4 regions of the Arthrobacter sp. NPDC056493 genome follow, and region 2 is predicted to be linked to each of the others. Evidence: riboswitches for the same ligand, from Rfam matches in the RefSeq annotation. Region 2 holds a riboswitch; each other region holds the start of a gene.
What was found. A riboswitch is a leader RNA that binds a small molecule or an ion and turns the genes downstream of it on or off. The one in region 2 is predicted to bind cyclic di-AMP.
Positions count from the first base shown of each region.

Region 1: it holds a riboswitch for cyclic di-AMP, as region 2 does, so the genes downstream of both, ACFQ50_RS05720 (hypothetical protein) here and ACFQ50_RS12440 (LysM peptidoglycan-binding domain-containing protein) in region 2, are expected to answer to the same signal.
Region 3: it holds a riboswitch for cyclic di-AMP, as region 2 does, so the genes downstream of both, ACFQ50_RS09390 (hypothetical protein) here and ACFQ50_RS12440 (LysM peptidoglycan-binding domain-containing protein) in region 2, are expected to answer to the same signal.
Region 4: it holds a riboswitch for cyclic di-AMP, as region 2 does, so the genes downstream of both, ACFQ50_RS15255 (C40 family peptidase) here and ACFQ50_RS12440 (LysM peptidoglycan-binding domain-containing protein) in region 2, are expected to answer to the same signal.

Region 1 covers NZ_JBHTSL010000008.1:111,525-113,716, reverse strand. Annotated here, with positions in the region: gene ACFQ50_RS05725 (ATP-binding protein) at 1-534, shown strand, start outside; cyclic di-AMP (ydaO/yuaA leader) riboswitch at 639-790, shown strand; gene ACFQ50_RS05720 (hypothetical protein) at 796-1,659, shown strand; gene ACFQ50_RS05715 (glycosyltransferase) at 1,934-2,192, shown strand, end outside.
Region 2 covers NZ_JBHTSL010000027.1:68-2,259, reverse strand. Annotated here, with positions in the region: gene ACFQ50_RS12445 (NAD(P)(+) transhydrogenase (Re/Si-specific) subunit beta) at 1-799, shown strand, start outside; cyclic di-AMP (ydaO/yuaA leader) riboswitch at 961-1,129, shown strand; gene ACFQ50_RS12440 (LysM peptidoglycan-binding domain-containing protein) at 1,136-2,122, shown strand.
Region 3 covers NZ_JBHTSL010000016.1:63,569-65,760, forward strand. Annotated here, with positions in the region: gene ACFQ50_RS09385 (SulP family inorganic anion transporter) at 1-1,061, shown strand, start outside; cyclic di-AMP (ydaO/yuaA leader) riboswitch at 1,206-1,407, shown strand; gene ACFQ50_RS09390 (hypothetical protein) at 1,411-2,139, shown strand.
Region 4 covers NZ_JBHTSL010000037.1:24,088-26,279, reverse strand. Annotated here, with positions in the region: gene ACFQ50_RS15260 (NlpC/P60 family protein) at 1-421, opposite strand, end outside; gene ACFQ50_RS15255 (C40 family peptidase) at 524-1,126, opposite strand; cyclic di-AMP (ydaO/yuaA leader) riboswitch at 1,287-1,480, opposite strand; gene ACFQ50_RS15250 (M23 family metallopeptidase) at 1,593-2,192, opposite strand, start outside.

The sequences.
Region 1 (2,192 bases), on a different contig from region 2:
CATCTGGACCTCCCGGAGGAACCCGTGTCGGTCCGGGGTGACGACTCGCAGCTGCACCAGGTCCTCGTGAACCTGCTCTCCAATGCCCGCAAGCACACCCGTCCCGGCACCACGGTGACCACCGGCGTGATGCGGTCGGCTGACGGCAGTGCTGTGATTACTGTCACGGACGACGGCGCCGGCATCCCGCCGGAATTCGTGGACAAGGTCTTCGCGCGCTTTGCCCGCGCAGACGCCTCACGGGCGACGCCGGCGCAGCCGCCCCTGTCGCCTGCCTCCGCAACGGCGAAGGGTCCTGCCACCGGTGGCGCCAGCGCGCAAACAGCCCTCCGTACCGCGGATTCGCGGGGAGAAACAGGGCCTTCGCAGGCAGAACCTGGCGTCGCCTCGGCAGAGGGAACCAGCGGCCTGGGACTGTCCATCGTGCAGTCCATCGTGGAAGCGCACGGCGGCACGGTGGAGGTCACGTCCCGGCCCGGCCGGACGGAATTTGCGGTCCGGCTGCCCATGCAAGGCGCCGCGCCGACGCCGTGACTCCCGTTACCTAAATGTGACTTAATCAGAAGCCTCCTGTACCGTCGATATGGTGCGGCCGCCACTAGCGCCGCATCTCCGGATTGACGCCCAGCTCTGCCGCTTCCCGGATTCCGCTACATCAGGCAGAGGCGGGGGAACCAGAGTCCCGGGCTTTCCGCATCAGCCCTTGGGGTGAAGCCGACACGTGAATTTCCGTGCGGCCGGATGACCTCATCCGAACCCGACAGCTAACTCCGCAGGTGTGAGAGGCAATCCACCATGTCTGAATTTAAGACTCAGGCGCGCCCTGAACGCGCCTCAGATCAGTCTGACCGCACGACGTCACGCCAGGGCATTTCCCGGCACCGCGCCGAACCGGCCCGGCCTACGACGGCCTGGGGCCGTCTCACTTCCGGCCTTCCGTCCTTTGGCCGCCGGGCGGCTGTCCTGACCACTGCCGCCGCGGTGCTCGTTGGCGTCGGTGCCGCAGGCCACGCGGCCGACCAGGCCACGCCTTCCGCCGCCGAGCCGGCAGCGGCCACCGCGGACGCCGGGCAGACGCTGAGCTTCGACAAGACGCTGATCTCCGCCCTTCCGGCCCCGTCCGCGGCGTCCATCGCTCCGCAGTCCTCGTCCCAGGCCGCTGCCAAGGAGTCTGCGGCCAAGGCTGCCGCTGCAAAGAAGGCTGCCGCCGCTAAGGCCGCCGCCGCCCAGGCTGCTGCCGCAAAGGCCGCCGCGGCTAAGGCCAACGCCGCCGCCGTCCAGGCTGCCGCAGCGAAAGCTGCCGCGGCCAAGGCGGCCGCAAAGGCCCGGGCCGCTGCGCCTGTGGCCCTGAACGATCCCTCCGGCGCACAGGCCTACGCAGCCGCCAGGCTCGGATCCTTTGGCTGGTCCGCAGACCAGATGCAGTGCCTGCAGCGGCTCTGGACCAAGGAATCGGAATGGCGCACCACGGCCACCAATGCCAGCAGCGGCGCCTACGGCATCGTCCAGTCGCTGCCCGCAGAGAAAATGGCGAGCGCCGGGGCGGACTACCGCACCAACTACCGCACCCAGATCAACTGGGGCCTGGACTACATCAAGGAGCGCTACGGCTCCCCGTGTGGCGCCCTGAACTGGCACCTCGCCCACAACTGGTACTGACCGGTTTGCCGCGGCCGAACCGGCTGAGGGCGAGCATTTCTGCACCGCTTTAGAGTGCCCGAGGGCCCCGGATCCGCCAGGATCCGGGGCCCTCTTGCCGTCCGTGCCCACCCGCGGCCGGCAAAGAGGTGCAGAAATGCGGCCACCCACCGGCCGCTCATTCCGGCCGCCACAAGCCGCTCATTCTGGCCGCCAGCGAGCGCTGAGGAACTTCCACAGCCCCTGCACAGCTTCGCCCTAAAACCCTCATAACAGCGGCCGCCACTGTTGATGCATGACCATCACTGACCAGGCCTCCGGACCCCAGCCGCACCCACCGCTGCACACCCGGCCGCACGCGCTCCATGGAGCCGGCGCGGCCGGAGATGCCCCGTCCCAGACCCTCATCAGGCATACGCGGCGGTCGCCGATCGATACCTCCACCGCGGTACCGGTCCTGGACGTGACCATCCCGGTCTACAACGAAGAACGCGACCTGGAGGAGTGCCTGCGCCGGCTCCACGCCCACCTGCGCGGCACGTTCCCGCACTCGT
Region 2 (2,192 bases):
GGCAGGCGTGCTGCTGGTGCTGCCGGTGGGCGGCGCGGATGTGCCGATCGTCATCTCCCTGCTCAACGCGTTCACCGGCCTGGCTGTTGCGGCGTCCGGCCTGGTGCTGGGGAACGTGCTGCTGGTGGTGGCCGGCACGCTCGTGGGCGCCTCAGGCACCATCCTCACCCGCGCGATGGCCGCGGCCATGGGCCGCAGCGTGGCCGGCATCCTGTTCGGCGCGTTCCGGGGAGGTTCGACGGCGGGATCCACGGCCGTGAGCGACCGTCCGGTCCGCTCGTCCAGCCCGGAGGACGTGGCGGTGCTCCTGGGCTACGCGCAGCGCGTGATCATCGTTCCCGGCTACGGGCTCGCCGTGGCGCAGGGGCAGCACACCGCGGCAGAGCTGGCGCAGGCCCTGGAATCCCGGGGCACCCGCGTGGACTTCGCCATTCATCCGGTGGCCGGGCGCATGCCGGGGCACATGAACGTGCTGCTCGCCGAGGCCAACGTGCCCTACGAATCGCTCAAGGAAATGGGCCAGATCAACTCCGAGTTCCGCACCGCCGACGTCGCGCTGGTGGTCGGCGCGAACGACGTCGTGAACCCCGCCGCGAAGACCACGGCCGGATCGCCGATCTACGGGATGCCAATCCTCGAGGTGGCGGACGCGCGTCAGGTGGTGTTCCTCAAGCGCTCCATGCGGCCGGGGTTCGCCGGGATCGAGAACGACCTCATGTTCGAGCCGCAGACCACGCTGCTGTTCGGCGACGCGAAGGAGTCCCTGACGAAGGTGCTGGGCGCGGTGAAGGCCCTGTAGGGTGTTGGGGTCTGCACCCTCCCGCACTGGTTCCTCAACTGCTTATTCAACCGCCGCCGTTACCGAAATGTGACTTTTGGTGCGGGGGTGCGGTAGCCTCGGCCGGTGCCCTGGTTCCGCTCAGGGCATCCCGGGCAGAATGCCGAGCCCTGCCGCTGACCGGGATCCGTTCGCTATCACCAACAGGCAGGGACGGGGGAACCACCTTAGTACCGGCCTTGCGCGCCAAGGCCTAGGGGTTAAGTCCAGGCGCTGCGCCCAGCAGCGGGCAGGACCGGGTGACTCCCACCCGAACCCGACAGCTAACCCCGCAGGCATGGGAGAGGCACATCAACCATGTCACGTAAGTTCACGCCCGCGCGCCATCGCGCCACCCCGACGACGTCCATCGCCCTGCAGGGCCTGTCGTATTCCTTCAAGTCCAATGCCGCCTCGGTTGCCAAGCCGGCGGCCGCCGCCGCCGTCGCTTCCGGACTCCTCTTCGGCGCGGGGGCACCTGCCCACGCAGGTGCCTACGCGCCCGAGATTCCGGCCAGCGGCGCTGCACAGTCCGCCCCGGCCCCGGCCGCTGCTGCTGTGAAGTCCGTCGCGGGCCAGGCGCTCGCCGCACCCACCCAGGCGCAGGCTCCGGCAGTCCCGGCCCCTGCGCCGGCACTCCCGGCTCCGGCAGACGGAGGATCTGCTGTTGCCGGCGCGTCGCACACCGTTGCGCCCGGCGACACCCTCGGCGCCATCGCGGCACGCCACGGCGTCAGCCTCGATGCACTGCTCGCGGAGAACGGCCTGTCCCTGGCCTCCGTCATTTACCCCGGTGACCAGATCCTCATCCCGGGGCCCGGCGCGGCCGCGGCTCCCGCAGGGCCGGCAACTCCCGCAGTGCCTGCGGTCCCCGCGGCCCCTGCTGTTCCGGCCGTTCCTGCAGCCCCGGCCGTCCCGGAGCCCGCCGGCATGGGAATCTACAACGCCTCCGCGTCGATAACCCCGGCAACAGCAACCGCTCCGGCAGCCAGCGGCGCGGGCGCGGCCATTGTGGCCTCCGCCAGGGCGCAGCTTGGTGCCACCCAGGACTGCACCGTCCTGGTGGAGCAGGCCCTGCGCTCCGTCGGCAAGTCCGTCGGCGACCTCGCGCCCGCGCAGTTCTACCAGTACGGAACTCCGGTCTCCTCCCCGCGGCCCGGTGACCTGATGATCAGCGGCGGACACGTCGGCGTCTACATCGGCGGCGGCCAGGCCATTAGCAGCGGCATGAACGGTGTCAACGAAACCATCGTGCACCCGGCCTCCTGGCTCACCGGCTCCACTTACGTGCGGGTGAACGCCTAACAGCGGATGCCCGCCTGACCGGCGGCAACCGGACACAGCAGCGGCGGGGGCCACGGCACCCCCCCCGGCG
Region 3 (2,192 bases), on a different contig from region 2:
TTCCCTGGCCCGTGTATCCGCTGGTCGCCGCGGGCCTGCTGATTGTCGTCGGCTTCCGCAGGATCACGACGGCGGTGCCGTCACCTTTGGTGGCCATCGTCCTCCTGACGGTCCTCACCGTGGTGGCCGGGATCGACGTGCCCGCCGTCCAGGACAAGGGCCAGCTGCCGGAAAGCCTGCCCACGCTGTTCATCCCTCAGGTGCCGCTGACGTGGGAAACCTTCCAGACCATCGCACCGTTCTCGCTGTCCATGGCGCTGGTGGGGCTGCTGGAATCCCTGATGACGGCCAAGCTTGTGGACGACATCACCGACACCCGCTCCAACAAGACCCGCGAATCCTGGGGCCAGGGCGTGGCCAACATCGTCACCGGGTTCCTGGGCGGCATGGGCGGCTGCGCGGTAATCGGGCAGACCATGATCAACGTCAAGGGCTCCGGCGCCCGGAGCCGGGTGTCCACGTTCCTCGCGGGCGCCTTCCTGCTGGTGCTGGTGGTCACCCTGGGCGACATCGTGGGTCTCATCCCCATGGCGGCGCTGGTGGCGGTGATGATCTTCGTCTCGGCCATCACTTTCGACTGGCACTCTGTTGCACCCGCAACGCTGAAGCGGATGCCCAAATCGGAAACCGCCGTCATGCTGATCACCGTGGGCACGGTGGTGGTCACGCACAATCTGGCGATCGGCGTCGGCGTCGGGGTTTTGGCGGCGATGGCGATGTTCGCCCGCCGCGTGGCCCATTTCGCCACCGTCGACCGTACGGAAGTGGAGCTCAACGGCCGGACGGTGGCCACCTACACTGTGGACGGCGAACTGTTCTTCGCCTCCTCCAACGACCTCTACACGCAGTTCAACTACGCCCGCGACGCCGAGCCGGACATCGACAGCGTGGTGATCGACCTGCACGCCTCGCACCTGTGGGATGCCTCCACCATCGCCGTGCTGGACTCCGTCACGGAGAAATACCGCAGGCACGGCCGGGAGGTGGAACTGATCGGCCTCAACTCGGCCAGCATTCAGATGCGGGAACGGCTGGCCGGCAAGCTCAACGCCGCAGAGTGAGGCTCACCACACCAATCAGGCCCCGCCCCTCTACATGACGCGGGCAAACCGGAAGTGAACGACACGGCGCCGTTACCTTAATGTGACATTGAACGATGCCTCCCGTACGGTGGAAAACGTGCCTTTTTCACCGATAGGGCACTCCCGCGCTGATTGCCTAACTCTGCCGCAGCCCGAGGAACCAACCGAAGACCCATGTCCGGCAGAGACGGGGAAACCACTTTTCGGCCCGCTTATAGCGGGTCTTGGGGTGAAGCCGCGCAGTTCCTGACCACGCTCAGGACCGCGGCCGGGTGCCTCCCATCCGAATCCGACAGCTCACCTCGCAGGCATCGGGAGAGGCTTCTTCATGTCGTTCCGCATTATTTCTGGCCGCCGTGCTGCGGCCATCCTTGCCGCCTCCGGGCTGGCCTTCACCGGCAGCGTCGCAGCCAACGCCGCGAACGTTCCGGCCCAGCCGGCGCAGGCACCGGCCGCCGCGGCCGCCAGCCAGGTCCAGGCTCCGCTGAACGCTGCCTCCAGCGTCAGGATCGAGTTTGAACGCCCCGCGGTCAAGTCGGCCCCGGCCCCCGTGGCGGCAGCACCCGTCGTCGAAAAGCCGGCAGTAAGGAAGACCGCGGCACCTGCAGCCGCCACCGTCGCTGCCGCGCCCGTTGCTACCGCGGCCCCCAAGGCTGCAGCTGCGCCGGCCGCGGCCGCACCGAAGGTCACCGTCGAGGCTGCCGCTCCGGCCCCGAAGGCACCCGTCAAGGCTGCCGCGGGCGTCAACGCAACCATGCTGGCGTCGGCCTACGCCCAGATCGGCATCACGCAGGACTGCACCGCCATGGTGGAGAAGGCCCTCGGCGCGGCCGGCATCCCTGTGGGTGACCTCGCGCCCATGCAGTTCCTGAACCATGGCGTGGTGGTCTCCACCCCGCAGCCCGGCGACATGGTGGTCCAGTCCGGCCACGTGGCAATTTACGCGGGCGCCGGCAAAGTCATCAGCGGCGGCATGAACGGCATCAACGCCACCATGGCCCACCCGCTGTCCTGGCTCACCGCCACGGGCCCCGTCACGTTTGTTCGCGCGGCCTAGCAGAACTGAAGAAACCGCCGTGTTCCGCTGCCTTGGGGGCGGCGGAACACGGC
Region 4 (2,192 bases), on a different contig from region 2:
TCTCGACGGCGGCGGTGGCCTGGACTGCCGGTGCTGCGTCAGCAGCCGGAGCGGCGTCAGCGGCGGGGGTGGCTTCCTGGACCTTGACTACAGGTTTGGGAGCCTCGACAACGGGAGCCGGCGCGGTGGAAACAGCAGGCTTCTCGTAGGAGATGGCGATGCTGGAAGCAGCGGAGATGGTGGCCGGCGCAGCGGACTGGACCTCCAGCGTGGAAGCCGGAACGGATTCGCGCTGAACGTTGGTCTCAGCAGCGTTGGCGGCGATGCCGCTGGTCAGGACAAGACCGGAAGCAGCAGCGATAACTGCGGCCTGGCGGCCCATGCCACCGGCGTTGTCGCCGACGGCCTTGGCAATGACAGCCAGCGAGTTGGTCTTGGTGACCTCGGCGCGGTGCCGTGCAATGGTCGCACGTGTAGTCATTAAAGTTTCTCTCTTTCGTGTTCCACAGACCGCGGTAGCAGGCCGTGGGTTATCGACGCGCCGGCATCTTGGGGGTAAGCCGGCCCGCCTCGAATCGGATTTTTAGCGAAGGGTGTAAAAAGCGGACGTGCCCGTTGCGGACACCGCGTGCAGGAGAGTGCCCTGCGAGGGGTTCAGCGCGCTGATCATCATGCCGTTGCCGACGTAGATGCCCACGTGGGCGCCGCCGTTCTGCATGACCAGGTCGCCGGGAGCAGGCGTGGAGGTGGGCTTCATGGCGTTCCACGCGTTGACGCGGGGAATGCTGATGCCTGCCTGTGCGTAAACCCACTGAGTGAAGCCGGAGCAGTCCCAGCCGCTGGGCGTGGTGCCGCCCCAGACGTAGGGGCTGCCGATGCCGGTGTACGCGATTGCTGCCAGTCCGGAAGCTGCTGCGGAGGCCGCACCATCAGTGGACTTTGCGGTGACGGCCTTGGCCGCACCGGTGCTCTCGTCGCCGGCCTGGCCTGCATCGGCCGTCTGGCTCTCATCGTTCGACTGCGGAGCGATGGCTTCGGCGACCGGGGCTGCCACGGTGGTGACAGCAGGACGCTCGAAGGAGACAGTGGCGGTGGGCGCGGCGGTCACAGCAAGCTGTGCGGCCTGGGATCCGGTCTCCGAGGAGGCGGAAACACCAATGTTGGCGTCGGCTGCGTTGGCAGGCATGCCAACACTCAGGATGAGTCCTGAAGCAGCTGCGATAACAGCTGCCTGGCGACCTACTGTGCCGGCATTGGCGCTAACCGCCTTGGACACGGAGTCCAACGGGTTCATACGAACCGTTTGCGCGCGGTGGCGCGCGGCATTGTGGCGTGAAGACACGAAGGTAGCCTCTCCCAATGCCTGCGAGGTGAGCTGTCGGATTCGGATGGGAGTCACCCGGCCGCTCCGCTTCCTGGGAAGCTTTGCGACTTAACCCCAAGGCCTTCTTGCGAAGACCAAAATTGGTTCCCCCGCCCCTGCCAGACGATGTAATGCGAACGGACCTTGAGCGGTGGCAGAGTTAGGCAATCCACTCAAGAGCGTCAACTTCGGAAAAGTTGACGCGGTTTAGACGGTACAGCAGTTCGGAGCCAATGTCACATTCAGGTCACGGCGTGTCACAGGAATGAGGGTGCTCGCTCGACGTGGCTCAGAGCCAGCCGAGGGGATCAACGACGTCCCCGTTGACCATCACCTCGAAGTGGAGGTGGCAGCCCGTGGAGGCGCCCGTGGTCCCGCTGAGGGCGATAACTTCGCCCCGGGTGACCTTCTGGCCAACCTGGACGCTGGAGGACGACAGGTGGTTGTACGTGGTCTCCAGGCCGTTGCCGTGATCGATCACGACGCGGTTGCCTCCCCCATAGGGGTGCCATCCCGAAAAGGTGACCTTGCCGCTGGCCGCGGCAAGCACCTGGGTGCCGCACTGGGCAGCGAAATCCTGGCCGCGGTGGAACTCGCCGGCACCGCCGGTGATCGGACTGACCCGGTAACCGAACGGCGAGGACCTGACCAGCGTGGTCAGCGGGCCGCCCAGGGTCCCCACCGAGGCCGAACGGCTGATGCTGCCGGCTGACTGGGCGCTGAGGAGCTGCTTCAGCTTTCCGTCCGGGTCGCCGGTGGTGGAGACGGACGTGCGGCTGAAGTCGATCTTTGCTGCCGCTTCAGCCGAGACCTTCGGCTGGGCCGAGGCAGCGGACGCAGACGCCCCTCCCGGCTCTCCGGCGGCCAGGACAGGGCTGGTGGCGGGGAC